Regions from separate parts of the Anaerobutyricum hallii genome, predicted to be linked through region 1. Evidence: riboswitches for the same ligand, from Rfam matches in the RefSeq annotation. Region 1 holds a riboswitch; each other region holds the start of a gene.
The links. Region 1 has a riboswitch for thiamine pyrophosphate ahead of thiE (thiamine phosphate synthase). Riboswitches for the same ligand answer to the same signal wherever they lie in the genome.

Region 1 (10,586 bases):
AATATCTGGATGTTCCTATGGTCATTTTAAAGAAACAGACTTCCAAAATTTTAAACGGAAAAGTATATCAGACAAGAGTAACTTCCTTTACAAAAGGAACAAGCTATGAACTGACCTTATATCAGGATTATATTGATCAAAACGATAAAGTTTTATTAATTGATGATTTCCTTGCAAATGGAGAAGCAGCTATGGGAGCCAGCCGCCTCATAAAAGAATCCGGTGCAGATTTAACCGGGATTGGAATATTGATTGAAAAGTCTTTCCAGAAGGGAAGAAAAAGATTGGAAGATGCTGGATATTATGTTTACTCTCAAGCAAGAGTCGGTCGTCTTGACAAAGATCTTATTGAATTTTTGCCAGAAGATGCACCAGTCTTAGAAGGAGTAGATGAACAAGAGTTATTAGATAAGTAGTAATTTGCCGCAGGCAAGACGGACATTTCTCTCTTTGGAGGTGTTAGCTTGCCTGCGGCAAATTATTACTTAATAATATATTTGTTTTTCAGGGAAAGAATATGACAGGAAATTCCCTCATCTCTTATTTTATTTCTCAATGTAATCATTTCCGCGAGAGCTTTTTCGTCGAGAACATCCGCCTGATTAAAAACAATACAAAATTTTTCGGAAGAAATATTTTTCCGAAGCCCATTTTCAGAAAGACATAGCCAGTATAAAAAGTCTGTAGTGATGTTGTGTGTGGTTTGTGGCAGTTTCGTGAAATTATTTTGTGAAGAAAAATTTTTTTGAGTAAAAATGAGTTTTGGAAGGAGTTCGTAACGAAAAAGCATCTCTTTTATTGGTTTTCCAAGACAGGATAGTCCAATTACGCCGATAATGGTATCTGTCTTTGGGAAAAAAACAGGTTCTCCATCTTTAGGAAGTTTGATCGGAAATCTTTTAGAACCATCGCCTTCGCATAAAATACGCAGAGAAATATTAGAATATTTTCGTGAAAATAGGGAAAGTTTTTTCATAAAGTTTATAGACGGACTTTTCCATTTGACTTTATTATATATCTTTTTTTCAGGAATTCCTAAAGCGGCAAGAGGTAAAATATCTTCCTCTAAATTCATAAAAAAGGAGGTTATCTGTTCTAAATTCTCTTCTTCAATGCAAGCTTTACTGGGAAGGAAGTCTGGCTTCATAATATGCGTTGTTGTAGTAAGAAGTGTTGGGATTCTCTGTTTTGCAAATTCTATGCCCAGAGTATTCATAAGAGAGGTCTTGCCACCCCCACCGACAAAGGTTAAGATATGGCTGTCAGTAAGACCGAGAAGAGAAGAAAGGTTATGGTTAAAAAAATTTTTTTTCAAATATAAAGCTCCCTTGCGAAAAAATTAATAAAATAAAAAATGATTTTTCAAATATTCATAATCAAATATTTGACCTGGATTTCGTTCGATAGTATATTTAATATTGCTTAAACATGATTCCGTTCTGTGACGGATAGTTAGAAACAGATTTGTGTATCCTGATATAGTATATAATATATCACACACAGAATGGAAAGAGAATATTTTTCACAAAGAGAAAATACGAGGAAAGAGAAATGCATACATTTGAAGAATGGAAGAAAAAATTAATCATAGTCCGCGGTGGCGGAGATATTGCCACAGGTACGATCTATAAATTACATCAGAGCAGGTTTTCTGTATTGGTATTGGAAATTGCGAATCCAAGCTGTATTCGCCGGACAATCAGTTTTTGCGAAGCAGTTTTTGATAAAGAAGTAGAAGTGGAAGGTGTAATTGCAAAACGGGCAGATTCATTAGAAGAGGCGTTTGCAATTTATGAACAGGGACAGATTCCGGTGATGATTGATGAAAATGGAAGTACAATAGAGACTCTGCATCCTCCAGTAGTCGTAGATGCTATTCTGGCCAAAAGAAACCTTGGAACAAAGATAACGGATGCTCCGGCAGTTATAGGAATTGGTCCGGGGTTTTGCGCAGGGAAAGATGTAGATGCAGTAATTGAAACGCAAAGAGGCCACAATCTTGGAAGAGTCATCTATGAAGGAGAAGCAGCTCCGAATACCGGAATTCCTGGAATGATCGCAGGTTATGCGAAAGAAAGAGTCATTCATGCCCCGGCGGCAGGGAATCTGCATATCTTAAAACAGATAGGTGAAATAGTACAGGCAGGGGATACGATTGCAGATATAGAAGGTACCCCGGTAAAAACAGTGATAGGAGGAGTTCTTCGTGGTATGATCCGGGAAGGATATCCGGTAAAAAAAGGATTAAAAATTGCTGATGTCGATCCTCGTGTAAAAGAACAGGAGAACTGTTATCATATATCTGATAAAGCAAGATGTGTTGCTGGAGGAGTATTGGAAGCAATCTTACATTTATCAAAATAGGCGGATGAACTCAAAAACACGAATTTCTATTTCATTTCAAAAACAGAAAACCGGAACTTGGTATTTTACTTTTATTTTACGGGACTGCTTTCTCAGATTTTACTTTCCTGTGTTATCATAGCCCAGTTATCAGATATAAGGGATAAATATATCAGATATGAGGAGATTCAGAGAGAAAATATGATTTTTATGGAGGAAATTGATAAATGAGTCAGCAGGTATATATGAACAGGGAGTTATCCTGGTTAAAGTTTAATGAGAGAGTATTAGAAGAGGCAGAAAATAAAAAGGTGCCATTATGTGAACGGCTGACGTTTGCTTCTATTTATCAGAGTAATTTGGATGAGTTTTTCCGAGTGAGAGTAGGATCTTTGATTGATCAGATGCTTCTTGGTGGAAAGATGCGTGATAATAAAACGAAAATGACGGCAAAAGAGCAGATTCAGGCAGTGCTTCATCAGGTAACAAAGTTAAATCGCAGAAAGGATGCGGTTTATGAAACCATTATGGGACAGCTTGAGGAGCAGGGAGTCCGAATGGTTGACTTCCGAAAGATTTCAAAGAAAGAAAGCGAATATCTTGAAAGGTATTTTTTAAGAGAAATTGCGCCAGTGATTTCTCCAACGATTGTAGGAAAAAGACAGCCATTTCCTTTTTTGAAAAATAACGAAATTTATGCGGTTGTAGTATTACAGACAAAGAGTGGAAAGGAAAAGCTTGGTATTATTCCATGCAGTAATACAGGATTTAAGAGATTAGTTGAATTACCAACAGCAGGAACTTATATGTTGGTAGAAGAATTGATCTTACATTATATTCCAAAAGTGTTTGAGCGATATAATATTAAAGCAAAGTCATTGATTCGTGTAACAAGAAATGCAGATATTGATGCAGATGCATTATATGATGAAGATCTGGATTACAGGGATTTCATGACGGAATTAATCAAGAGAAGAAAGAAGCTTGCGCCGGTTCGTTTAGAACTCACAAGAGAGATGGATGGCGAGATTGTAGATATTTTATGTGATTATTTAGAGCTGGATTCCGATCATGTATTTCAGGTACAGTCTCCGTTAGACCTGTCGTTTGTTTTTGAAATTCAGGATACACTAAGAAAAGTTCCGGAATTGTTTTACGAAAAAAGAATACCACAAAGATCAGCACAGTTTAAAGAAGATGAATCGATTTTTCCACAGCTTAAAGAAAAAGATAAATTACTTTCTTATCCTTATGAAAGTATGAAACCATTTCTTAATTTCTTAAGAGAAGCTGCAAATGATAAAGATGTTATTTCTATAAAGATGACATTATATCGTGTTGCAAAGCATAGTAAAATTGTAGAGTATCTGATCGATGCAGCGGAAAATGGAAAAGAAGTACTTGTTCTTGTAGAACTGAAGGCGAGATTTGATGAGGAAAACAATATTGAATGGTCCAGAAGATTAGAGGATGCCGGTTGTCGTGTGATCTATGGATTAGACGGTTACAAAGTACATTCAAAGTTATGTCTTGTGACAAGAAAGTCCGAGGGTCAGGTAGAATATTATACACAGATCGGAACAGGAAATTATAATGAAAAAACAGCAAGATTATATACAGATTTATCTCTTATGACAGCCAATGTAGAGATTGGAGTTGAAGCAGCAAAAGTATTCCAGGCACTTTCCATGGAAGAGACAGTGGATAATGTAGAGCATCTGCTTGTTGCGCCAAGATGTCTTCAGAACAGAATTTTATCAATGATCGATGAGGAAATATCCTATGCTAAAGAAGGAAAGGAAGCATATATCGGTTTGAAAATGAATTCACTTACCGATAAGAAGATTATTGATAAGCTGATTGAAGCTTCACAGGCAGGAGTAAAGATTGATATGGTAATTCGTGGAATCTGCTGTCTGATTCCGGGGGTAAAAGGAAAAACAGAGAATATTCAGGTAAGAAGTATTGTTGGCAGATTTCTGGAACATTCTCGTATCTATATTTTTGGAACGCAGGAAAGAGAAAAAATTTATATTGCATCAGCAGATTTTATGACGAGAAATACATTAAGAAGAGTGGAAGTTGCAGCACCGATTTATGATAAAGATTTAAAGATGCAGTTAGAAGAAATGTTTATCACAATGCTTAGCGATAACCAAAAAGCAAGACAAGAAGATAGCCATGGAAATTATGAGATTGTGGCAGTGCAGGAAACACCGTTAAATTCACAGGAATTTTTCTATGATCAGGCATATATGAATGCACAGAAAATGTAAGTCTTACGATCGTAATTTTGTGTGTTGCTTATTTTAAAAAGAAAAAGATGTTGTAAAAAAAGAAATAAAAAAAGAAACATTTCCCTTCAAAGACATATTAAGAAATAGGACAGATTTTTATTTTAAAATAAAAAATAATAAAATAAAAATCTGCAAGAGATGCTTAATAAAGATGTCTTTGGAGGGATTTTATGCTTATAGAGATAATAAAAGGTCTCAGTGTTCCTTTTATAGGAACAACATTAGGTGCATTTTGTGTATTTTTTTTGAAAAATGAACTTGGCAAGGGGATGCAGAAAGCACTTACTGGATTTGCAGCGGGAGTAATGATAGCAGCATCAATATGGAGTTTGTTGCTTCCGGCAATTGAACAGGGGGCTTCACTTGGAGTGTGGCGTTTTATTCCGGCAGCAATTGGATTTTGGATTGGAATTTTATTTTTAATGGCAATTGATTATTTTGCTCCACCGGAATGCATAGAAGGAGAACAAAAAGATAATCTGCTGTTGGCGGTGACCCTCCACAATATTCCGGAGGGAATGGCTGTTGGAGTGATCTATGCGGGATTATTGAATCATGCAGATCATATTACAGCAATGGGAGCGTTTTCTCTTGCATTAGGAATTGCGATTCAGAATTTCCCGGAAGGGGCGATTATTTCAATGCCGCTTTGTACAAAAGGAATGTCAAAAAGAAAAGCATTCATATATGGAGTCCTTTCCGGGGCAGTAGAACCGGTGGCATCGTTGTTTACTGTATGGGCAGCCAGTCTGGTTGTTCCGGTTCTTCCGTATTTTTTAAGCTTTGCAGCGGGAGCGATGATCTATGTCGTTGTGGAGGAGCTTGTTCCGAAAATGTCAGTTGGAGAAACAACAAATATCGGCATTTTTATGTTTGCGATCGGGTTTAGTCTTATGATGATTTTAGATGTTGCGTTAGGATAACTGATGTATAGATTGCAGATTGTTTTGGAATTTATGCTTGCTTTTTTTGAATAAATAGCGTACTATATTGGTAAATTCATACACGGGGAGCTTGCAGGAGCAGGCTGAGAGTAAGCTAAGGTGCTTAGACCCATAACCTGATTTGGATAATGCCAACGTAGGGATAGCGTAGATAGATTCGCATATATACCGTAATTGGTGTATATGCGTTTTTCTTTTCAGAGTTTAAAATCATTGAAAGTCAGTTAAAAATTCTGATATTTCTCTGATACATATTTTCAGTATCAGAAGTTATTATTATTTTATCGTTTCTTTATCCATATTCTAAGAGGATATCCTTAATTTACTTCCCTTTTATGAATATATAATAATTCATGTAAGTGTATTTGTTTTTTTGAATAATTAGAAGTCTGAAGTCAGTATATTGGAGGAGAGAGCAAAGTATGAGCTGTGTTAACAGAGAACAGTTAAAAAAAGATTTACTTTTGTATGCGGTAACAGATCGTTCCTGGCTTGGGGAAGAAACACTGTATGAGCAGGTGGAAAAAGCATTAAAAGGAGGAGCGACATTTGTCCAGCTTAGAGAAAAAGAATTAGATGAAGAACATTTTCTGGAAGAAGCAATTGCCCTAAAAGAATTGTGTCACAAATACCATGTTCCATTTGTCATTAACGATAATGTAAAGATTGCGAAGGAGATGGATGCAGACGGGGTGCATGTCGGACAAAGCGATATGGAAGCGGATGATGTAAGAAAGATTCTTGGAGAAGATAAGATTCTTGGTGTGTCTGCACAGACAGTAGAACAGGCAGTTCTTGCAGAGAAGATGGGGGCAGATTATCTTGGAGTCGGAGCTGTTTTTTCTACATCGACGAAGAAGGATGCATCCGCTATCAGCAAAGAAAGAGTAAAAGCAATTTGTGAAGCAGTTCATATCCCGGTTATTGCGATTGGTGGAATTACAGCCGATAATATTCTGACGCTGAAAGGAAGCGGTATTTGTGGAATTGCAGTTGTCAGTGCTATTTTTGCAGCAAAGGATATTGAAGATGCTACAGGAGTTTTACTGGAAAAAACGACAGCAATGGTAAACGACAAGGAAGGTCTTTGCGTGTGATAAAGGGAGCAATTTTTGATATTGACGGAACCTTACTTGATTCGATGCCTGTCTGGGAGAACGCCGGGGCGAGATATCTTGCCACACTTGGCATAAAAGCCAGGTCAGATTTAAAGGAAAGACTTGATGCATTATCTCTTCCGGAAGGTGCCTTATATATGCAAACAGAATATAAACTTTCCGTAACGATAGAGGAAATATTAGAAGGTGTCAATCAGGTAGTAAAAGATTTTTATTTTAAAGAGGCAGTGTTAAAACCAGGTGTCTGTGATCTGATACAAAAGTTAAAGAAAAATCAGGTCAGGTTAATTATTGCGACAGCAACGGATGCAGAGATGGCAAAGTCGGCTCTTATACGTAATAGTATATGGAAAGATTTTGACGGAATGATTACCTGTGAAGAGGCAGGAGCAGGAAAGACAAGTCCTAAAGTATTCGAACTGGCAAGAGAACATTTACAGACGAAAAAAGAAGAAACCTGGGTGTTTGAAGATTCTTTATATGCAGTAAAGACTGCTTCCAAAGCAGGGTTTCCTGTATGTAGTATTTATGATGCATATAGCAGGGATAATACAGAAGAAATCCGAACATTTTCTGATATTTATGTAAAAGATTTTTACGAAATAGAAAGCTGTCAGGTTTTTCAACGCAAAAAAAGTAGCTACACAGACTGTCAGAAAGAAGATAAGGAAGTGCAAAATGAAAACAGTTCTTACAATTGCAGGAAGTGATGCAAGTGGCGGGGCAGGAATTCAGGCAGATATAAAAACATTAACGGTGCATAAAGTTTATGCAACAAGCTGTATTACCGCACTTACAGCGCAAAATACAAAAGGGATTACCGGTATTATGCCAGTGCCGCCAGACTTTTTTGAAAAACAGATGGATAGTGTTTTTTCAGATATAAAACCGGATGCCGTAAAGATTGGAATGATTGCATCCAAAGAACAGGTTGAGATTATTGCAAAGTATTTGCAAAAATATTCAATAAAGCAGGTAGTAGCAGATCCGGTTATGATTTCAACGAGCGGAACGGTTCTTGTAGAAGAGAAAGTAAGAGAAGTATTATATGAAAAACTATTTCCGAACATTTCTTTACTGACTCCAAATCTTCCGGAAACTGAGTTTTTATCAGGAAGAAAGATCACAGACAGGAAGACGAGAGAAAAAGCGGCAGAAATCATTGCAAAACGATGGAACTGTGCAGTTCTTAGCAAGGGAGGGCACAGTGAGCAAAATGCCGATGATTTCTTGTATGAGAAAGCCTTCAAGTGCCCAAAGAAAGTCTGGTATCCAGCCTGCAGGATTGATAATCCAAATACCCATGGAACCGGGTGCACACTTTCAAGTGCGATAGCCGCAAATCTTGCAAAAGGATTTTCGATAGAAGAATCTGTAAAAAAAGCAAAAGATTATATTAGTGGAGCCATTGGAGCGATGCTGAATCTTGGACAGGGAAACGGTCCGCTTGATCATATGTGGGATTTATAAAAAAGTACACGATAAATATTAATAATAAATTGGAGGTAACAGAAGATGAGAAATTATACAACACAGATGGATGCAGCAAGAAAGAATATTATTACTCCGGAAATGGAAAAGGTTGCAGCCAAAGAACGTATGACACCAGAAGAAATCAGAGCATTCGTTGCAGAAGGAAAGGTTGCTATCTGTGCGAATAAAAATCATAAATGCTTAGATCCTCAGGGTGTTGGTTCTATGTTAAAGACAAAGATTAATGTAAATCTTGGTGTTTCAAGAGACTGTAAAGATTATGACATAGAAATGCAAAAAGTAATGGAAGCAGTTAATATGGGAGCAGATGCCATCATGGACTTATCTTCTCATGGAAACACCGAACCATTCCGTAAAAAACTAACTGCAGAATGCCCGGTTATGATTGGAACAGTACCGATTTATGACTCAGTAATTCATTATCAGAGAGATTTAGATACACTTACTGCAAAAGACTTTATTGATGTAGTACGTCTTCACGCAGAGAATGGTGTAGATTTCGTAACATTACATTGTGGAATCACAAGAAAAACAATCGACCAGATTAAAAAGCATAAAAGAAAAATGAACATCGTATCCCGCGGCGGTTCTCTTGTATTTGCGTGGATGACAATGACAGGCGAAGAAAATCCATTCTATGAATATTACGATGAAATTCTTGATATCTGTCAGGAATACGATGTAACGATTTCTCTTGGTGATGCCTGCCGTCCGGGCTGCCTTGCAGATGGTTCCGATGTATGCCAGATTGAAGAACTGGTTCGCCTTGGAGAACTTACAAAACGTGCATGGGAGAAAAATGTACAGGTAATGGTAGAAGGACCAGGACATATGCCAATGGACCAGATTGCCGCCAACATGAAGTTACAGTCTACAATCTGTTCCGGTGCACCATTCTATGTACTTGGACCGATCGTAACAGATATTGCACCGGGATATGATCATATTGTATCAGCAATCGGAGGAGCCATTGCCGCCCAGAACGGAGCAGCCTTCCTCTGTTATGTTACACCGGCAGAACATCTCGCACTTCCAAATCTTGAAGATGTAAAACAGGGAATCATGGCTTCTAAAATTGCGGCACATGCAGCTGACATCGCCAAAGGAGTTCGCGGTGCAAGAGAAATCGATGATAAAATGGCAGATGCTCGCAGAGTATTAGACTGGGAAGCTCAGTGGGCATGTGCGATGGATCCGGAAACAGCAAAGAAAGTCCGCGATGACAGAAAACCGGAACATGAAGATACCTGTTCTATGTGTGGAAAGTTCTGTGCAGTACGAAGCATGAACAAAGCATTAGCAGGAGAACATATCGATATCCTTTAAATTTTAGCAGCTTAAAATTAACTTTTTTAAGTAGTCGAGATAAGTAGCTTTTTTTACTGAGTGCGAGGCAAGTATGGAGACAGACCCTATATTTTTTTGATAATAAGAATACTCCAGTTTGCCAATTACCTGATTTTTCTTAATTGGAGCTGAAAGATTTTTCTGAAATATCACTTTTTTCTGAATTTTATTTGGATTAATTTCAGAAGTAAAAACATAGGAAAAGTTTTTATCATATTTGCAGGAAAGCATTTCCTGTGTACCATTATGTATGGAAACCGGGGAAAGTGCAGGTGGCTGTTTGTCTGTATAAACTTTACAAAGAGAAAAGCCATAATCAAGGAGGGAGGCACAATCTTTCACTCTCTCCTTTGCACTTTGACAGGCCATAACAACGGCAATCAATGAAATATGATTACGCTCTGCGGTCGCACTGAGACAGAACCCAGCCTTGGAAGTACTTCCAGTCTTTAGTCCGGTAGCCCCCTGATATTGCCGCAGTAATTTATTCGTATTGGAAAGTCCAAACTCCGATTCTCCTCGCTTTGTCACATGAGTGATATTTTCCATCCATATAGTCGTATAATGAAAAATATCTGGATGCTTTATAATAAGTTCTCGTGACATAAGGGCAATATCCCTTGCGCTCGTATAATGTCCTTCGGCATCTAAGCCGCAGCAGTTAATAAAATGAGTATGCTTCATGCCAAGAGCCTGTGCCCTTGCATTCATCTTTGCAACAAAGGCATCCTCACTTCCATAAATATGTTCGGCCATTGCCACACAGGCATCATTTGCTGAAGAGACAGCAATACATTTAATCATGGTGTCTACAGTCTGTGTTTCTCCGGGTTCTAAAAATACTTGTGAACCACCCATAGATGCGGCGTGTTCACTGACAGTAACGGTATCATTTAAAGTAATCTGTTTTTTTGACAGTGCGTCAAATATAAGTAAAAGAGTCATGATTTTTGTGACGCTGGCGGGAGGTTTTTCTTTGTCAGCGTCTTTTTCATATAGAATGGTACCGGTGGAGGCTTCCATTAGAATAGCATTTGGGGCGG
Region 2 (10,586 bases), 430 kb from region 1:
CCCCTATTCTGTCTTCTTCTGTGTTTTTAAATAACTTCCACTTATCACTGTTCATATATTCTTCTTTTGTTCCGTAAAAAGAATCTCTTTGATCCATATGAAGAATGTGTGTTGCATAAGTAAGTGCCTGCACATCGTGGGAAACCATAATAACTGCGATTCCCTCCTCATTTAAATCTTTTGTTACCTGGTAAAATTCCGCTGTTACCTTTGGATCAAGACCGGTAACCGGCTCATCTAATAAAATCACCTTACTCGTGGCACATAATGCTCTTGCCAAAAGAGTTCTCTGCTGCTGCCCTCCGGAAAGATTTCGGTAACAGGACTTCCGAAGATTCCAAACATCCATTTTTTTCATTTTTTCCTCTGCCATACGTTTTTCCACTTTACTGTAGAAAGGACGCCATCCGCATTTTGCAAGCGTACCGGAAAGAACGATTTCTTCTACAGTTGCCGGAAAATCTTTCTGAACAACTGTTTGTTGTGGCAAATACCCTACTTCGTAAGCTTTTAATCCGTCACCAGCCATCACTTCTCCACTGATCGCATCCTGTAGATGAAGAAGTGTTTTAATCAATGTACTTTTCCCTGTTCCATTTTCCCCTACAATACAAAGATAATCACCTTTTCCAACTTTAAAATTCAAATCTGATACAATGGCATGTCCCTCATATCCTAATGTTAAGTTTTTACATGTAAGATAAGCCATCTCTATCCCCTCTTTCCCCGAAGAATATTGCTTTTCTATTTTTTAATAGCAATATTTTGATACAATATTTACAACATTTCAATCTGCCTTTTTCAATTAAAGAATACTTCTTTATTTAATTTAATGCCTTTGATAAAACAGATAAGTTCTCACGCATTACTTTCAAATATGTGATTCCATCTAAAAGCTGTTCGTTTGTAACGGATTGCAAAGAATTCATTACCAGCATACTCTGATCTTTCTTTGCTGTATTCGCTTTGATTGATTCCGCAATCCGGCCATCCGAATTCTCTATTGTTAATATGACTGGCAAATGCAACGTATCTACCTTTTGAGCAAGAAATGTTACCGTTTCAAATCCTGCCATTGTCTCTGCACTACAGCCAGCAAACGCCGCATAATACTTTAGTTGATAATCATCCGCAAGATAGCGAAATGGGAAACGGTCTCCAAATAAAATTGCTTTATACTTTCCGTTTTTTATCGTAGCTGCGTATTGTTTATCCAAGTGAGCAAGCTTTTTAATATAGGAGTCCGCGTTTTTCTCATAAATTTCTGCATTTTGGACATCAATATTTGCTATTTCCTGCGCAATATTTTTAACAAGGATTTCTGCATTCCGGATAGAAAGCCAAATATGCTCATCATATTCTGGTTCTTCTTCCACATCATCTGTTTCTTCCCCTTCTTTATGAGAATGTCCTAAAAAGCCCTTTTCTTCCTGCATTCCTTCTACAACTTCCTCTTCCTTTACAGAATTGCCCAAAACATCCATAAGATTAATTGCTTTTAAATCTTTATTCTTCGCTTCTTTTAAAGCATCCCTAACCCATGCATCGGATTCTCCTCCGACATAAATAAAAAGATCTCCGGAACCGGCAATTGCAATATCACGTATCGTAGGCTGATAACTATGCATATCCACACCATTATCCAGTAATAATGTTATATCAAAACGCTTCTCTTGATTTCCGATAATGTTTTTCACCCAGTCATATTGTGGAAAAGTAGTACAGACAATTGAAATCTTATTACTAGAAACCTTCTCCATAACATCTTCTTCTGCATTGCTATCTTTTTTTTCATTGACAAAAATATTCGGAGTCTCTGCTGCGTTATTTTTTATCACAGAACAACCTACCGATAAAAAAAGACACAGAAAAAGACTCATCAGTAACAAAGAACTTGCAGATAACGTTCTTCTCTTTTTAAATAACCGTTTCATAAATTGCTTTCCCTTCCTGTCCTTTAACTAGCTTTTCTATAGTATTATCACTTTGTAATTCTATTTTTCCTTATAATCTCAAAAAACGCAAGTCGATTGCAATTTCATATTCTAGACATTTTCAAGAGAAAAGTCAAGAAGAAAATACAAATGAGTTGCGTTTTTATGTGAATCCTATTATTTTATTTTATCGATAGCTGGTATTCCATTTCCGTTTATTAAAGCTTTCTTTGCAAGCTGATCAACCTGTTCATTATAATAATCTCCGGAGTGTGCTCTTACTTTCTGGAATATAACTTCCATCTTCTCCTGCATATTTCTCATAAATGCAGCATATTTCTTCGTATGTGGATTCTTCGCACTCCATACACCCGTTGCCCATTTTTCAATTCCCTCATAATCATAATGAAGAACAATGGAAGAATAACCATTTTCAAATGCCCACTGTACTGCATACATTGCTCCATACATTTCTCCGGCCACATTACGAATAGCCAGAAGTTCTGGCTCCTCACCATTTCCGTATCGCTCGAGGATTCTTCCATCTTCCAGTAAAATAACACAGCCAAAAGAATATTTTTGAAGATTTACGTCGAAACTTCCGTCTACATAAACAACAAGCCGGTTAGATGTTGAGGTTGTCAATGGACTAGAATCTATCCTTGTTGCTGCTGTTGAAAAATTTTTACCAGTAGCTGTCTTAACAGCTCCAATATTTAAAAAATCTTCTGCTTCTTCCTTCGTTAAAAATCCCTTATATTCTGCTCCAGAATAGCCATGCACTGCTTTTTTACATTCATCCCATGAATAAAATAATCCTGTTTTATTTCCTTTTCTTACGGCGTAAATTTTCTTTTTTGCCATCATTCTTCCTCCATTTTTCCATTCTTACATAACTATATCGAGGAAAATTAGGAAAGTCAATCCATTGTTTTCTCAAAAAAACTGTATTTTTATCACATTTTATGGTATTTTATTTATAGAAATTTTTATCACAATAATAATTTTTCTGATTGGTAAATAATTATCAACTCCACTATAAAGATGTTAGGGTGAAAGGAACCGTTATGTTAGATTTACTTTATTCCTATAAAACCACTGTAAAGTTTTTAGGCAGCGTATTAGGCCCGGATTATGAAGTTGTTCTTCAGGACCTATCCAATAAGAATCATTCTGTAATTGCAATCGAAAATGGTCATATCAGCGGAAGGACTATTGGCAGTCCCCTTACAAGTGCTGTATTTCAGATGCTTTCCTCCAAAGTATATGAGGAGAATGATTTTGTTGCCAATTATAAAGGTGTTGCGGAAAATGGACATATTCTCCGTTCTTCCAGTATGTTCATCAAAGACTCTAACGGGAATCCGATTGGTCTTTTATGTATTAACTTCGATGACAGCCGATATATGGAACTGCATGAGAAGTTATTCTCACTGATTCATCCTGGGAATTTTGTTAAAAATATATCTTCGGGACTTTCAAATAGTACGGATAATATAAAAGATTTATCCAGCAGTATTACGGAAAACTTTGCAATAGACGTTGCAGCTCTACGAGAACAGATTTTCAATGATGCAACTACCAATCTTAACACTCCGGTAGATCGTTTAAACCAGAATGAGCGAAAAGAGATTATGATAAAGCTTCATGAACAAGGTTTATTTCAATTAAAAGGCTCCATACCTTTTGTCGCAAAAAGATTCTCCTGTTCACAGGCAACAATTTACAGATACTTAGGAGAAATAAATAATTAAATCCTGATTTGTAGATTTGGTAATAGACGAAAAAAGAAACAAATAATACATCCCATCTGCTCTGTAGTCGCTGTATTTAAGATGCTCACCCGCATCTTAAATACGCTCCCAAGCCGCATCTGGGATGTATTATTTGTTTCTTTTTTCTGACTATTCTAAATCTACAGTTTAATAACATGGACTACACCAGAAGCTTATGACATTCCGGGAAATTAATTTCTAAAGGACTGACATTTAAATTGTTCTATGTTGCTGAATTGCATTAAGGTATCTAAAGAAAAGAAAATTTTTATAAGTTTGATTTTGTTCCGTTGCGCCAAACGCTCCATTTTTCCTCAAAAAACGAGGGGATTCTCCAAAAGTCTACAATTTCTATTCGAATGGAAAACTCCAGAAGAATACGTCAATCCTTTAGACTTTAATTCCCAGAGAATCCATAACCTTCTGAAAAATCCCCATTCTCGCCAACTGTAGATTTAGATAGCCAGAAAAAAGAAAAAATGATATATCCCAGATGCGGCTTCGGAGCGTATTTAAGATGCGGACGAGCATCTTAAATACAGCGACTACAGAGCAGATGGGATATATCATTTTTTCTTTTTTCGTCTATACGAAATCTACAAATCAGGATTGTTCTGATTTTGGTAATACCAGATTTAAAAATACTGCGGTGATTGTTGCTAATACTACCGGGGACTTTCCAAAGATTGTTGTTACCCATTCCGGGAAGGTTGCCAGTGCCGCATTAGCCTGTGTCACACCCATTCCAAGGGCAATTGATAAACCAACTACCGTTGTATTTCTAAAGTCCATCGGAGCTGTAGTAATTAACTTAATTCCTGTCATTGCAATTGATGCAAATACAGAAACGGTTGCTCCACCGAGTACGCAGTATGGGATTGTTGTCAGTACTGAAGAAAACTTCGGAATTAATCCTGCGATAAGGATAATAATTGCAGAAGTTTCAAATACTCTTTTTGCAACAACTTTTGTGGAACCTACGATACCTACATTCTGACTGTATGTAGCTGTTGGAAGACCACCAAATACCGCACAGAAAATATTGCTTAAACCATAGCCTACGATACCACCGCTTAATTCTTCATCTGTAGGCATACGGTCAAGCCCTCCTGTCGTTGTCGCAGAAAAGTCTCCGATTGCCTGAATAGAGTTGATTGCAAATAATACTCCAATTGCTACACAAGAAGAAGGTTCAAACGTAATACCAAAATGCATTGGTTTTGGTAACGCAAACCAGGATGCATTTACTACGGCAGAAAAATCAACCATTCCAAAGAATAATGAAATGATATATCCTGCAATAATTCCAATTAATATGGATGCCAGTTTCCAGATTCCTTTTCCATAATGATTGAGTACCGTTACGATACAGAGTGTAATAATGGCTACAAGCCAGTTCTGCCAGGAACCATAGCTTTCATTACTTGCTCCACCAGCCATGTAATTAATTGCTGTCGGATATAACGAAAGTCCAATAGCAAATACAACTGTACCAGTAATTAATGGTGGAAAAAACTTACGAATTTGTTTGATAAAAATACCAACGATAACCGCTACGATACCTCCGACAATCTGCGCTCCTAAAATGGTTGCAATATCAAAGGTTCCTGCAATTGCCTGCATTGTTGGCACATAGGCAAAACTGATACCCATAATAACCGGAAGCCCGGAACCAATCGAAACTTTACCTGTTCTAAGTAGTGGGACTACCTGAATAAGTGTTGTGATTGCTGACATTGTCAGGGCTGCCTGAATTAAGATAACCGAATCCTGTTCGGATAATCCACCTACACCAGCTACAATAATTGCCGGTGTAACACATCCTACAATCATGGCCACCACATGTTGCAGGGCAAGCGGAAGGGTTTCACCAACTGATGTCTTTCCATCCACTTTGAATAGTTCTTCTGACATATTGTTCGTCATTCTACTCATATTACCTCCTAATGATTTTCTATTATCTTGCTGTTTACTATATTATTTACAGATTGTTTTATACCTTTACTTATAAACATATACATATAAGTGTAGATTAGTGAAATTGCCTTCTTTATTATAAATTATAAAAATTATGCTCTGATTATGCAATTTATCTGCTGTATACCTGCATAAATAATAGAAAAATTAATATTTTACCGCATTTATCTTAACATTTTCTGTCGAAAAATGCAATTCTTAATCCTTAGGAGTATATAAAGTTTTAAAAGTAATAGCATTTACATGATTTCTTCCACAGTCTTACATCGCATGAAACCACTCATTATACATGCTCCCGCTGCCCCTGTCTTCCTGACGGACTCAATGTTCTGTGAAGAGATTCCTCCAATTGCATATACCGGAATTCTAACCGCTTTGCAGATTTCTTCTAAAAAAGAAAGTCCTCTTCCCGGTAATCCTTTTTTACAGTCAGTGAGGAAAATGTGTCCGGCAGTAATATAGGTACACCCTAAATCCTGTGCTTCCTTTGCTTCTTCTAAAGAATGACAAGAAGCTCCAATTATTTGAAAATGTGATTTTTCTTGCGGTGTCATTTTTTGAAGTAATGGTAATGGCATATGCACTGCCACTGCCCCAAGTGCACTTGCTACATTAGAAAAACTATGGAGGACACACTGTGTTCCATGCTTCTGACAAATTTGCATTACCTGTCTGGCTAATTGCTCATATTCTTTCTCAGAAAGATCTTTCTCTCTTAATACAATAGCTTTTGGATGCGCACTGGCAATCATTTCTATCTGGTCTAAAAAGTTATTGCTACAAAGTTTCCTGTTTGTGATACATATAAGATCAGACATAAAGGTAATCGTTTAAGACCGGCTGCAGACCTTCTTCTGAAATATCTTCGTACATTTTCTTAAAACTTCGTTCATCATTGATCTCAAACTGTTCATCGCCCTGCTCGCCGTCCTCCTCCTTTCCGGTATATTTACTTTCGTGGTCACCGATTCCTGTAGAAACTCCGGCGGATACTTTTGTTGCCGCAATCTTTACAATACCATTTCGAAATGTTTCACTTTCTCTGGAAGAAACCGTAATTCCGACAAATGGAAGGAAAATACGATAAGCGCATAAAACCTGACAAAGTTGTTTTTCTCCTACATCTAAAGGATTGATCTTGTCATTATTGATGATTGGACGAAGTCTTGGACAAGAAAGGGAGAGTTCTGCCTGTGGGTACTTTCTTTGTAGATAATAAACATGCAATGCACTTGCCAGAGCATCTTTTCGAAAATCGGATAAGCCAAGAAGAGCTGAAAATCCAGCACCTCGCATTCCTCCCATAAGAGCTCTTTCCTGTGCTTCAAAACGATATGGCCATACCCTCTTATGTCCCATCAAATGTAACGTCTCGTATTTATCGGAATCATAGGTTTCCTGAAAAACTGTAACATAATCTGCGCCACATTCATGCAGATAACGATATTCATCTGTATTTACCGGATAAATTTCGAGACCGACCATACGAAAATACTTGCTGGCAAGCTTACATGCTTCTCCAATATATTTGACATCACTTTTTGCCCTGCTCTCTCCTGTAAGTATCAAAATCTCTTCCATACCGGAATCAGCGATTACTTTCATCTCATGAGCAATCTGCTCCATATTAAGCTGCATGCGGTTAATATGATTATAACAGTTAAAACCACAATAAACGCAATAATTCTCGCAATAGTTTGCTATATAAAGCGGAGTAAAAAGATATACCGTATTTCCAAAATGTTTGCTTGTTTCTATCTTTGCTTTCTGTGCCATCTGCTCTAAAAATGGTGCGGCAGCCGGAGATAATAATGCTTTAAAATCTTCAATAGAACAGGTTTCATGTTCTAACGCTGCTTTTACATCTTTTGCTGTATACTTTTCGTAATCATAAGAATGCATCTGACTCATCACTTTATCCATGACATCTGATTTGATCTGTTCCATTCCTTCCATATATTCCATATGATTCTTTCTTGAGGAAGGGTCTGTTTCCAGGCGATGTTTCTTCTCTAGAGCTTCTTTCGATAAGTATTCTGAATCGATTAAAAACTGGTTTTCCATTATAATACCTCTTTTCCAGCAACGCTTTTAATGTAAAAATCCTGTCAGTGGGTCTGATGCAGCTGCTCCTCTTGTAAGTACACGTCCCAAACCGGATAAATATGCCTTTCTTCCTGCTTCGATTGCCTGACGAAAAGCTGCAGCCATCATCGGAAGATCACCGGCAGTTGCCAACGCAGTATTTGCCATAATTGCTGCTGCACCCATCTCCATTGCCTCACATGCCTGTGAAGGCTTACCGATTCCTGCATCTACGATAATCGGAAGATCAATCTCATCAATTAAAATCTGGATAAACTCTTTCGTAGCTAAACCTTTATTAGAACCAATTGGAGATGCTAATGGCATAACGCAGGCTGCTCCTGCATTCACAAGATCTCTGGCAGCATTTAAATCCGGATACATATATGGCATAACAACAAATCCTTCTTTTGCAAGAAGTTCTGTAGCTTTAATTGTTTCCTGATTATCCGGAAGCAGATACTTACTATCACGCATAATCTCTACTTTTACAAAATTTCCACAGCCAAGTTCTCTTGCTAATCGTGCGATCCGCACTGCTTCCTGTGCATTTCTTGCTCCGGAAGTATTTGGTAACAGTGTAACATCCTTTGGAATATAATCTAAAATATTTTCATGTTCTTTTGTATTCGCTCTTCGAACTGCTAACGTAATAATCTGTGCTCCGGCATCTCTTACCGCTGCTTCGATCAGTTTCATAGAATACTTCCCAGAACCGAGAATAAAACGAGATTCAAATTCATGACCGCCAATGATTAACTTATCTTCTTTCTGCATAATAAAACGCCCTTCTTTCTAAACTGGTTTGTGACTCTTCTAAACCAACCTGCATTAATAAATTGATTCTGTATAATTTCATCTCTTTTTTAATAATTCATAAAAATTATTAACATCCACCACCCATAAAACTGACGATTTCGACTTCGTCTCCATCTTTAAGAATGGTCTGACCATACTGTTCTTTTGGAATGATCGTAAGATTGTACTCCACAACAATATGATTTACATTATAATTCTCCGCTGCAAGATACTCTGCAACTGAAATCCCTGCCTTATCACAGTCCTGTCCGTTAATTTTTACCATGCCTTCACCTCCTGTAACATAAAAAAACGAGAAGTAACCGATTCGGTAACTTCCCGTAAAAATATACAAAAATATATATGCTTCCCTACGTTGGCATTATCCAAATCAGGTTAATGGGTCGAAGGTCATACCTTCCTCTCAGCCTGTAATACAAGCTCCCCTTTTGTTCAATTGTATTTATAATACGCTTATCTTAACAAAAATGCAAGACAAAAATGCTACTTCATTACAATTAGCTCATAATTTCTGCTTCCGAGATGAATCTTTTCTGCATGTTCCAGACAGGTTTTGTATTCAGACTCAGGTGTAGTATTTTCAAAATGATCATGATGATCACAGAACCCTTCCTTGTGCATATTTTCAAACAGCTGACTGTTTGGAAGCGGCTGCATCTTTAAGCAGGCATCTACACATGCCTGATCCAATGCTAATGGATCAAAAGATGCAAACATTCCGATATTTGGAAGAATCGGTGCATCATTTTCCGCATGGCAGTCACAGTTTGGGGATACATCAACAACAAGTGAAATATGGAAATTCGGTCTTCCATCAATTACTGCTTTTGTGTATTCTGCCATTCTGCAATTTAAATCTTTTGTTGCCGCCCAATTTTCAAATTCAATCGCATCAAAGTTACATGCGCCGATGCATCTTCCACATCCTACACAATTCGTTCCATCAATGTGCATCTTCTTTGTCTCTTCATCAAATACAAGACCATTATTCGCACATTCTCTCATACAGCGACGACATCCACGACATAATTCTTCATGAATCGTTGGCTGACCATTCGTATGCTGTTCCTTTTTTCCTGCACGAGAGCCACAGCCCATACCGATATTTTTAATCGCTCCACCAAATCCGGTTGTTTCATGTCCTTTAAAGTGACTTAAACTAATAAAAATGTCTGCATCCATGATTGCTCGTCCAATCTTCGCTTTTTCTATGTATTCGCCACCCTCAACAGGTACCTCAATATCATCTGTTCCTTTTAAACCGTCTGCAATTAAAATAGGGCATCCAACCGTCATTGCTGTAAAGCCATTCTCCCAGGCACACTGCAAATGCTCTAATGCGTTCTTACGGCTTCCCGGATATAACGTATTACAATCTGTTAAAAATGGCTTTCCACCTAATTCTTTTACTACATCAGCAACCGCTTTGGCATAATTAGGACGTAAAAAACTTATGTTACCAAGTTCTCCAAAATGCATTTTAATAGCTACAAATTTATTTTCCATGTCAATTTCGGAGATTCCAGCCTTTTTCAGAAGTCTTTTTAACTTCATTGGAAGTCCCTCTCCTAACTTTGCCCTAAAGTCAGTAAAATATACTTTTGATTTTTCCATGTTCATAATCCCTTTCTAAATTTAAATTTAAAATGAAATATTTTATCATTACAAATATACTTTATCTCTTTTTGGACATGATTTCAACCAAAATATTATTTTACAATTTAGAAATATTGGCTGTATATTCTTCAAAATAATTTAATGTTCATATATGATTTTTCCACCAAGCATCGTCATATCTACCTTAGCTTCTAAAATCTCTTTCTCTGAAACTTCGAACAAATTTCTGTCTATTACAATAACATCTGCCAATTTTCCTTTTTCCAGACTTCCCAATTCATTTTCTCTGCTATATGCTTTTGCTGCTCCATAAGTATATGCTTTTAAAGCTTCTGCCATACTGACTTTTTCCCATGGATTGTAACTTGCTGGACTTCCA
Region 3 (10,586 bases), 600 kb from region 1:
TCAGTTTTACCTTACTGAAATCCGCTCCTTCATCTTTCATAACTGTTTTTAAAGTTGCCTGCTCAATTGGGGATTCCCATGTAGAATATGTCTTTCCTTCAAGTCCTTTTGGACTGTCAATGCCGTCACCCTTTCTGGAAATAATTCCCGATGTATTATGCTGGATCAATCCTGCAACTGCTGTAATCCCAAGTGGATTATCTGAATCAATTGCTGCTGCCATTGTATCCTGTGCCTCAATAGCAAACTGTGCCTGTCCTGATGCACACATTGTTGCTGCACCATTTTCCGGTGGCTGCACAATCTCTACATCAAGTCCGGCATCTTCATAATAGCCAAGTGCTTTTGCTGCGTAAATTCCTGTATGGTTTGTATTTGGCGTCCAGTCAAGACAAAATGTTATCTTTGTAAGATTCTTTTTGTTGCTTTCTGTACTTGCACTTTCATTGTTTCCATTAGCAGAACCGCATGCTGTTACCGATAATAACATAACTGCACTCAAAGTTCCTGCAATGACTTTCTTCCAATTTAACTTTCTCATATTTTCCTCCTGTATATACTTTTCTTATACTTGTTACTATTCAGCTTCTTACTATTCAGCTTCCTTTTTTTCTACTCTTAACCATGGAAGTGAAATCGTCTTAATCAGATTCACTGCAAACATTAAAAGAAGGCTGATTATCACAATAAAAATAATAACTGCAAACATTTTATCAAAGGCGTATGCTTTTGACACTCTTGTCATATAAACACCAAGTCCTTCAAAACCGCCAAGCCATTCAGAAATAACTGCCCCTACTACTGCATAGGAAGCAGAAATCTTTAATCCTGAGAAAAACTGCGGTAATGCGGCCGGTAGCTTCACATGGAAAAAGATCTGCACTTTTGATGCACCCATTGCCCGCATCAAATCAATAGAATCTTTATCTACACTCTTATATCCGTCAAGTAATCCTACCGTAATAGGAAAAAATGTTGTAATCACGACAAGCGTAATCTTTGGTGCCATATAAAATCCCATCCATAACACGAGAAGAGGGGCAATTGCAATCGTTGGAATGGTCTGTGTAATAATCATAATGGGATACAATGCTTTATTCAGTATCCGAAAATGATCCATTAATGTTGCCATGACAAATGCCAGTACAACACCGATACATAATCCGTAAAAGGCTTCCTGTAATGTAACAACTGCATGTCTCAAAATTGTAGGCAGATCTGTAAAAAGTGCTTTTACTACCTGAACCGGAGACGGCAGCATATATGCCGGAACTGCCCCGCTCTGATATAAAAACTGCCAGAGAAGAATTAACAGACAGAGTGCTACTGCTGCCGGAAGCTTACTGGTGATGCTTTGTAACCTTTTTGTCAATAGTCAGCACATCTCCTTCCGCTTTATAAGAGATCTTAACATAGGTATTCATTGCCTTGCAGCCTGCCTTAGCAGCTACCAACTGACAATTCTTTACGATTTCCATGAGCGTATCATAATCTCCTTCGATTGATGTCTCACATGGTCCTACATAATAATTTAATCCAGTTGATTTAATATAGTCAATTACCTCGTCTACAATACGAATTACTTCCTCTTCGTCCTGCACAGATGGCAAAACCTGAATTGCTACACTTGCGTTCATTTCTCATTCCTCCATATATCTTTAAATATCATGTGCTGCCTTACCTGAAAAAAGAAAAGCGCCGGCAATAAATGCTGACGCTGCTTTTGTATGATCCTCAGGTATTCTTAAAACTTTCTCTTATAAAATTCTAAAAATCTCTTATAAAATAATCATATAAAATAAAAAATTTTATAAAAAATTTATATTAAAAGTTCTCCAAAAAACATCCTGATACATTCTGTTATTAAAAGCTCTTTTACAACTTCTTCCACGCTGGCATTATCCAAACAGGTACAAGGGTCTAAGGTTTACCTTACTCTCAGCTTCTTAAAATCACAAGCTCCCCTGGTCTTATATTGAACTTTTTACAGTATAAAACAATTTTAAGAAAAAAACAAGGGCAAAACTCTTGCGTTAATTAACAAAATAATGGTATAATTTTGCTTTAGTAAATTAAAGGGGGACTGTACTAATGCTAAAAACAATAGAAGCCGTTAACACAGTTGTTAACAACTTTATCTGGGGAATCCCTGCCATGATCTGTATCATTGGTGTCGGCCTTTTCCTCAGTTTCCGAACAAAATTCATTCAGATTCGAAAGTTTCCTTATTCTATCAAAAATACACTGGGACGAATTTTTGATAAGTCTGAAGCCGCAGATGGATCGATCACCCCGTTCCAGGCTGTTTGTACCGCACTTGCCGGAACAGTAGGAACCGGTAATATTGCCGGAGTAGCCGGTGCGATTACGATAGGAGGACCCGGCGCTGTTTTCTGGATGTGGATGTCAGCCCTTCTTGGAATGTGTACCAAATATTCTGAAGTAACACTTGCCGTTCATTTTCGTGAAAAGAATTCTCAGGGTGACTGGGTAGGAGGACCGATGTATTATATTAAAAATGGTCTTTCCAAACACTGGCACTGGCTAGCTTTTCTCTTTTCTCTCTTTGGTGTCCTCACTGTATTTGGAACAGGAAATGCAACACAGGTCAACACGATCGTCACTGCGATTGATTCCCTGATGCTCAACTTTAACCTTGCTTCATCAGAAAGCCTTTCTACAATCAATCTTGTAATCGGCATCATTATCGCCATCGGCGTTGGACTGATTCTTATCGGCGGTATCCGCCGAATCGGAAAGGTAACAGAAACTTTAGTTCCATTTATGGCATTGCTTTACCTCATCCTTGGACTTGGCGTTGTTCTTTTAAACATTCAGCATGTACCGGCAGTATTTCGGTCTATTTTTGAAGGAGCTTTCCATCCGGCAGCATTTAGCGGCGGAATGGTCGGATCATTATTTACCAGTATGAAAAAAGGTGTATCTCGTGGTATCTTCTCCAATGAAGCAGGTCTTGGTACCGGATCTATCGCTCATGCAACAGCCGATATCACTCATCCTGTAAAACAGGGTTTGTTTGGTATTTTTGAAGTATTTACTGATACGATTGTTATCTGTACACTGACCGCATTGATCATCTTATGTAGCGGAATCAACATTCCTTACGGCTCAGCCGCTGGCGCAGAACTGACTATTCAGGGATTTACCTCAACTTACGGTGGATGGGTATCCATATTCACAGCCATTGCACTTTGTTGCTTTGCATTCTCCACCACGATCGGCTGGGGACTTTACGGCTCTCGCTGTATCGAATTTCTTTTTGGAACAAAAACGATCCGCCCATTTATGATCGTCTACTCTCTCGTTGCAATCATCGGCGCAACGGTAGACCTTGGATTATTATGGAGTATCGCAGAAACATTTAACGGACTTATGTCCATTCCAAACTTAATTGCTGTATTCCTGTTATCGGGAACTGTAGTGAAATTAACAAAAGAATACTTTAACAAAGATTCTGATTTGTAGATTTACTATAGACGAAAAAAGAGAAAATGTTATATCCCATCTGCTCTGTAGTCGCTGTGTTTAAAATGCGCATCCGCATTCTAAACACGCTCCCAAGCCGCATCTGGGATATAACATTTTCTCTTTTTTCTGACTATCTAAATCCACAGTTGGTAAGAATGAGGATTTTCCTGAAGGTCTTGACTTCCCGGGGAATTGAATTCTAAAAGGCTGACATTTGAATTGTTGTATATACAGAGAATTTTTTGATTTTCTTCAGTACCTCCTTTTTTGCATGAAAAAAGCAGCTAACCTATTTTTTATAGACTAACTGCTCGTATTTAGTTCCATATTCAGTTTGATTCTACAAATCCGACAGGTCAATAGCTGGGGAAACATCGCCTCTCTTAAAGTTACTTACTGCATGATCCATATCTGCCAGAGTTCTGGCTGAAATGCTCTCTGGCACTACCAGTTCCCGAGGTTCCAGAATAATGCAACCATTTCCATATTCTTTTACATTATAATACTGATAAGCAGCTCCTCTGAGCGTAATTCTTTTTTTGTTATCCAGATGGGCAACATAATCTTTCATTGCTTCCATTATCAACACCTCCAGAAAAAATGCGTCAATCCTTTAGACTTTAATTTCCCGAGAATCCATAATCTTCTGGAAAATCCCCATTCTCACCAACTGTGGATTTAGAATAATCAGAAAAAAGAAAAAATACCATATTCCAGATGCGGCTTGGGAGCGTGTTTAAGATGCGGACGAGCATCTTAAATACAGCGACTACAGAGCAGATGGGATATGGTATTTTTTCTTTTTTCGTCTATATTAAATCTACAAATCAATCTACAAATCAGATTTATTCTTCTAATTCTTTTTTGCGGTTTCTTGCATAATGACGTATCATCTCAAAATCCTGTCTGTTCTTCCAGGTAATTGTTTTTAAAATTGCTCCGGAAAACAGGGATAGAATTGCTGTAAGAATGACAAAACAACATACGATCAGGGTAGGGAAACGTTTTACTAAACCTGTTGCAAAATATTCTTTAAAAACTGGTACTGAAAATCCACCACCCAATACTGCTAATACTGCTGAAATCAACCCAAAATATTTCATTGGCTGATAGGTACGGAATAATCGTGCAATTGTTCGAAGTACTTTTATTCCATCTGAATAAGTATTTAACTTGCTCTCGCTTCCTTCTGGTCTGTCTTTGTAATCAACAATTACATTCTCTACAAACATATTCTTATCTGCGGCATGAATACTCATTTCCGTTTCAATTTCAAATCCTCTTGAGATTACAGGGAATGTCTTTACAAATTCATAACTGAAGGCACGATATCCGGTCATGATATCTTTAATATCTGTGTGGAACAGATGATTAATGGAGCTTCTTACTAATGAATTACCAAAGTTATGAAATGGTCGTTTATTCTCCTGAAAATAAGTTGAGGATAATCTATCACCAACTACCATATCTACATTTCGGTTTAAGACCTTGTCTACCATCTCTGGTGCATTCACTGCTGGATATGTATCATCTCCATCTGTCATAATATAACATTCCGCATCAATATCCCGGAACATACGACGAATTACATTTCCTTTGCCCTGTTGATACTCATAACGTACCACAGCTCCATTCTGACGTGCAATCTCATCTGTACCATCTGTAGAATTATTATCATACACGTAAATTGTTGCATCCGGTAATACTGCTTTAAAATCCTTAATTACTTTTTCAATTGTTTTGCTCTCATTATAACAAGGTATAAGAACTGCTATTTTATCCATATTATCCTATTGTCCTCTTTTTCTTCTTCCTCATGTTTCGCGGGTCCCAAAGTCAAACGCCTTTTCGTGCATGCACGATAAGGCGTTTGACCTTTTGACCTCTAATATCATGATATACTTACTATATGATGTCACGAATTACTCCGCTGCTAACGCTGCTCCCGTAATTCTGATTATACTTTATTAATGTATCATCGTCAATTCTGGTCAATAATTCTTAAGAGTATTTTTCAGCAAATTATTCAAGAATACCCCGGCAAACTCAGAAATTGATAAATTAGAATTTAAATACCGCTACTCCATATGCTGGCAATTTATATTGGATAGAGTACTTTCTTCCATCGCATTCTTTTTTCACTGGCTTATATTCTTTCGGTCGTCTCTTTCCTTTTCCGCCGAACTTCTTATCATCACTGTTCAGTACAAGAGTATGTTTTCTGCGGCACGTTGTTCCTACCCGGTAATCCGGACGTTCTACCGGTGTAAAGTTAATAACAAAAAGCATGTTATTCTTTCCACTTGCAGAATGTCTTACAAAGGAGAAAATACTTCTGTCACCATCATCCGCATTGATCCATTCGAAGCCTTCCGGCCAGCAATCATATTCATAAAGACATTTATTACTTTTATATAGGTGAAGTAATTCTTTTACAAATAACTGAAGCTGATGATTCGGCTCTTTCTCTAGAAGGAACCAATCAAGTTCCCTCTCTTCACTCCATTCCCGATGCTGTCCGAAGTCTTGTCCCATGAAAAGAAGTTTCTTACCTGGATGCCCTGTCATGAATGCATAGCCTGCCATAAGATTTTTAAATTTCTCTTCGTAGCTTCCTGGCATTTTTTCTATCATAGAACACTTTAAATGAACAACTTCATCATGAGAAAGAACAAGCATATAGTTTTCTGAATATGCATAAACCATGGCAAAATTCATCTTAGTATGATTATATTTTCTAAAATATGGATCAAGTTTCATATACTCTAAAAAGTCATGCATCCAGCCCATATTCCACTTAAGGCTGAAATCCAAGCCTCCATACTCTGCCTTATCCGTTACTTTTGGCCATGCGGTAGATTCTTCTGCAATCATAACGATTCCAGGATTTCTCTTCTTTACGATCGTATTCAGATGTTTAAAGAATTCGATTGCTTCAAGATTTTCATTTCCACCATAAATATTAGGAACCCACTGACCATCTTCTCGTCCATAGTCTAGATAAAGCATAGAGGCAACTGCATCTACACGAAGTCCGTCTACATGATACTTTTCCAACCAAAACAGGGCATTACAAATGAGGAAGTTCCGGACTTCTGTCTTCCCATAATCAAATACTTTCGTTCCCCAGTCCGGATGTTCACCCTTTCTTGGGTCAGCATATTCATAAAGACAGGTTCCATCAAATTCAGCTAAGCCGAAAGCATCTCTTGGGAAATGTGCCGGTACCCAGTCAAGAATAACACCAATATTCTGTTGGTGAAGATAATTGATGAAATACTGAAAATCTTCCGGAGAACCATGTCGTGAAGTTGGCGCAAAGTAATTCGTCACCTGATATCCCCAGGAACCATCAAATGGATGCTCGGCAATACCCATTAACTCAACATGAGTATATCCCATATCTTTCACGTATTTTGCCAGCTCATGAGCCATCTCTCTGTAATTATAAAATCCATCTACATCTTCTTCTGTTTGTTCATGCTTTTTCCAGGAACCCGGATGTACTTCGTATACAAACATAGGATCTTTCTTATCATCGAACTTCTCTCTCTTCTTCATCCACCGGCTATCCTGCCATTTAAAATCGGAAATATCAGCAATAACAGATGCATTATTCGGACGGAGTTCTGCCTGAAATCCATAAGGGTCTGCCTTTAGTATCGTATAGCCCGCCTTTGTTGTAACACAATATTTATAAATATCTCCAATCTCCATTTCAGGAAGAAAGATTTCATAAATTCCCAATGGCTCTAAACGTTCCATCGGTGTAGCATTCCCATCCCATTCATTAAAATTGCCAACCAGGGAAACTGCTTCCGCATTCGGTGCCCATACAGCAAAATATACTCCCTCTTCACCATCAACTGTCATAGGATGTGCTCCAAGTTTATTATATAAATCATAATGTGTCCCCTGACCAAATAAGTACTGGTCAAATTCTGTAATAAATCTGGTATCTGGCATAACAGACTCCTCCCGTTTCAAAATTCACAATTTTCTTGTTCATTATATCATAAAATAGTAGTTTTTTCAGCAATTACTTATGCATTTTGCAAATAGGATTTCCTAATTCTAACTATTTGAAAAAAAGGATAACGAATGTGCCTCAACACATTTCCTAGGAATTTCTTTCCTGTAAAGCAAAAAACAGGAGAAAGAAATGTCTTCTCATCTCTTTCTCCTGTATAAATATGTCTCTTATATATAACTATAGAACCATTTTATTTATTTTAGAATATTAACATTCGCCATGTTTACAGATTGTCTGGATCCATCCTTCTGGTGCTTCAATATGTCCCATCTGGATTCCTGTAAGCGTATCATATAACTTCTTGATTACAGGTCCCATATCATCCATTCCGCTTGGGAAACAGATTTCTTTTCCATGATCAACAATCTTTCCAACTGGAGAAATTACTGCTGCTGTTCCGCAAAGACCACACTCTGCAAAATCTTTTACCTCATCAAACAGAACTTCTCTGTGTTCTACTTCCATTCCAAGATAATGTTCTGCGATATACATCAGAGAACGACGGGTAATAGATGGAAGAATACTGTCTGACTTCGGTGTTACAAGCTTACCGTCCTTTGTAATGAAAATAAAGTTCGCTCCACCAGTCTCCTCAACCTTTGTTCTTGTGGCTGGATCAAGATACATATTCTCATCATATCCCTGATTATGTGCGTCTACGATTGCATGTAAACTCATCGCATAATTCAGTCCTGCTTTGATATGTCCTGTTCCATGAGGAGCTGCACGATCAAAATCTGAAACTCTGATTGTAATAGGCTTTGCTCCACCTTTAAAGTATGGTCCTACTGGAGTAACAAAAATACGGAACTGATACTCATCCGCTGGTTTTACACCAATAACCGGATTAGAACCAAACATATATGGACGAATATATAAAGTAGCTCCTGAACCGTAAGGTGCTACATATGCTGCATTCGCTTTTACTGTTTCTACAACAGCTTCAACAAATTTTTCTTCAGGGAATACCGGCATCTCCAGTCTTCTACAGGAATCTGCCATACGGGCTGCGTTTAAGTCAGGACGAAAGCAAACGATATCTCCGCTCTCTGTTGTATATGCCTTTAAACCTTCAAAACATGTCTGTGCATACTGAAATACACCGGCACACTCGTTCAGAGTAATTGTAGCATCTTCTGTAAGGGCACCTTCATCCCATGCACCATCCTTAAAATTAGCTACAAATCTTTTCTCTGTCTGCTGATAGCTAAAGCCCAGCTCGCCCCAGTTAATATCTTTCTTTTCCATCGCGAAAACTTCCCTTCTTAAAATATGAAATAAATCTAAATATGAAATAAATATTATAAAAAACTTCATTTCATGTTCTTATAAATTTTGAAGCTATTATAACACATCATTTTTCAATTTTCTATGAAATCACAGAAATAAATCTAAAAAATTTATGATATTCCCATCATTTCATGATTTTGCACAAAAAAATGTATTCTTCTTATTTATTCATCCATATCTTTCTAGCTCTTTTCATATAATAACAGAGAAACAAAACGAATAAAAAAGAAAGAATGATTCATTATACCTTCAAATCAATTCTCGTTTATTGCATTTAAAATCAGCAGGCTCTCCTCTTCCATTCAAGTCGAGCAGCTGTCACTCACCACCTGAAAGAGATGGGAGTCTTCTCGACTGAGATAAATTAAAGTGCCAATTCTTTCATCCATAATCCGGCGAGCATTTTCATTCCTTCTTTATTTGGATGTACTCCATCTACAGTTTCGTATTCTTCCTGATACTTTTCTAAATCTGCCAGATGCACTTCTGCCTTCTGTACACAGTCTCGTATAATATCAGAATAAATTCTCTTTGATATCGTTCCATCGATATTAAAGAACACTTCTCCTTCCGGCTCTTTTCCCTCCGGAAGGGTGCAGCACCATATCTGTGCATATGGATATGTGTTCTTCAATCTGCAAAGCATTGTCTGGTATGCCGATTCAAATTCTTCCGGCAATACGCAAAATCCCCAGTCATTACAACCTGCACTCACAAGAATGAGGTCCGGTAATCCATTCTCTCCTAAAGCCTGAATTCTTTCTTCTGCCATAGCAGATGTAGATAAATTACCTGATACCATACTGCCTGACACCGAATTATTAATGCCAAGCTCTGCATCAAATGCACGAATCACCTGCATCCACCATGTATCTTCTACTGTTTTAACTCCTGTCTCCCACTGCACATAAGAATCATAGAAAACACTGTCTTTTGGTGTATAGCCAGCGAATGTACTGATCGAATCTCCGAGAATAGATATTCTCAGCTTCCTTTCTTTTTGTAATACCTTTTCCATAAAATGTAACCTCTCGACGAACTCTGCCTGCCAGTAAAATCTTACTCCTTTGCATCAAATGCAATACCAACAACACGAGGTCCTGCATTCGCTGCTATTTCTGCTCCAATCTGATAATAGCTACTTGGACCGTAGCCAAGCTTCTCTGTCATCTTCTGCGCCATCTCTTCCTTAATCTTATCATCATCCCCGTATTCGATCTGATATGCAGAACCCGGTTCCATGTCTGCAATTGCCATATCGCAGATTTTAGATACAACTTTCTTCTCTCCCCGACACTTTCCGGCAGTTGTGATCTCATGATCCCAAATCTTCATAATCGGCTTAATTCCAATCTTATCTCCGATAAATGCCGCTGCACTCGGAATACGTCCGGACTTTCCTGCATATTTCAGATTATAAATTCCAAAATAAATGCGTCTGTGAGCAATCTTTTCCTCAAGATACGCATTAATTTCTTCGACAGAGCTTCCTTCCTGTGCCATCTTTCCTGCCATAACTGCAAGTTCACCATATCCGGCGCTATAACTTCCACCATCATGGCTGTAAATATGCATCTTACCTTCACATTCCGGATGTTCTTCAATCAGCATATCAACTGCCATCAATGAATTATTGTATGTGGCTGATCCTTTTCCATTAATCAAAATTAATACAAGTTCTGTGCATCCCTTCTGATAATACTCATAATATAAATCCATAAACTGAAAGGCTGTAATCTGAGAAGTCATTGGAATTCCATCATTCTCCTCCATC

Region 2: another riboswitch for thiamine pyrophosphate. It lies ahead of thiS (sulfur carrier protein ThiS); the one in region 1 lies ahead of thiE (thiamine phosphate synthase).
Region 3: another riboswitch for thiamine pyrophosphate. It lies ahead of EHLA_RS01920 (thiamine-binding protein); the one in region 1 lies ahead of thiE (thiamine phosphate synthase).

Annotation. Positions count from the first base shown of each region.
Region 1 covers NZ_LT907978.1:1,041,659-1,052,244, forward strand. The annotation lists gene EHLA_RS04770 (xanthine phosphoribosyltransferase) at 1-416, shown strand, start outside; gene yqeC (selenium cofactor biosynthesis protein YqeC) at 482-1,315, opposite strand; gene yqeB (selenium-dependent molybdenum cofactor biosynthesis protein YqeB) at 1,552-2,364, shown strand; gene ppk1 (polyphosphate kinase 1) at 2,571-4,619, shown strand; gene EHLA_RS04790 (ZIP family metal transporter) at 4,811-5,563, shown strand; TPP riboswitch at 5,637-5,745, shown strand; gene thiE (thiamine phosphate synthase) at 6,007-6,681, shown strand; gene EHLA_RS04800 (HAD family hydrolase) at 6,678-7,412, shown strand; gene thiD (bifunctional hydroxymethylpyrimidine kinase/phosphomethylpyrimidine kinase) at 7,381-8,172, shown strand; gene thiC (phosphomethylpyrimidine synthase ThiC) at 8,218-9,522, shown strand; gene EHLA_RS04815 (D-alanyl-D-alanine carboxypeptidase family protein) at 9,526-10,586, opposite strand, start outside.
Region 2 covers NZ_LT907978.1:1,473,043-1,483,628, reverse strand. The annotation lists gene EHLA_RS06785 (metal ABC transporter ATP-binding protein) at 1-709, opposite strand, end outside; gene EHLA_RS06780 (metal ABC transporter substrate-binding protein) at 825-1,934, opposite strand; gene EHLA_RS06775 (viroplasmin family protein) at 2,112-2,798, opposite strand; gene EHLA_RS06770 (helix-turn-helix transcriptional regulator) at 3,002-3,688, shown strand; gene EHLA_RS06765 (uracil-xanthine permease family protein) at 4,313-5,623, opposite strand; gene EHLA_RS06760 (thiamine phosphate synthase) at 5,926-6,504, opposite strand; gene thiH (2-iminoacetate synthase ThiH) at 6,497-7,750, opposite strand; gene EHLA_RS06750 (thiazole synthase) at 7,778-8,548, opposite strand; gene thiS (sulfur carrier protein ThiS) at 8,658-8,855, opposite strand; TPP riboswitch at 8,921-9,027, opposite strand; gene EHLA_RS06740 (DUF362 domain-containing protein) at 9,074-10,204, opposite strand; gene EHLA_RS06735 (amidohydrolase) at 10,346-10,586, opposite strand, start outside.
Region 3 covers NZ_LT907978.1:443,451-454,036, reverse strand. The annotation lists gene EHLA_RS01930 (ABC transporter substrate-binding protein) at 1-541, opposite strand, end outside; gene EHLA_RS01925 (ABC transporter permease) at 593-1,372, opposite strand; gene EHLA_RS01920 (thiamine-binding protein) at 1,341-1,637, opposite strand; TPP riboswitch at 1,866-1,976, opposite strand; gene EHLA_RS01915 (alanine/glycine:cation symporter family protein) at 2,092-3,486, shown strand; gene EHLA_RS01910 (hypothetical protein) at 3,830-4,069, opposite strand; gene EHLA_RS01905 (glycosyltransferase family 2 protein) at 4,335-5,273, opposite strand; gene glgB (1,4-alpha-glucan branching protein GlgB) at 5,551-7,455, opposite strand; gene EHLA_RS01895 (branched-chain amino acid aminotransferase) at 7,730-8,770, opposite strand; gene EHLA_RS01890 (SGNH/GDSL hydrolase family protein) at 9,177-9,830, opposite strand; gene EHLA_RS01885 (DegV family protein) at 9,872-10,586, opposite strand, start outside.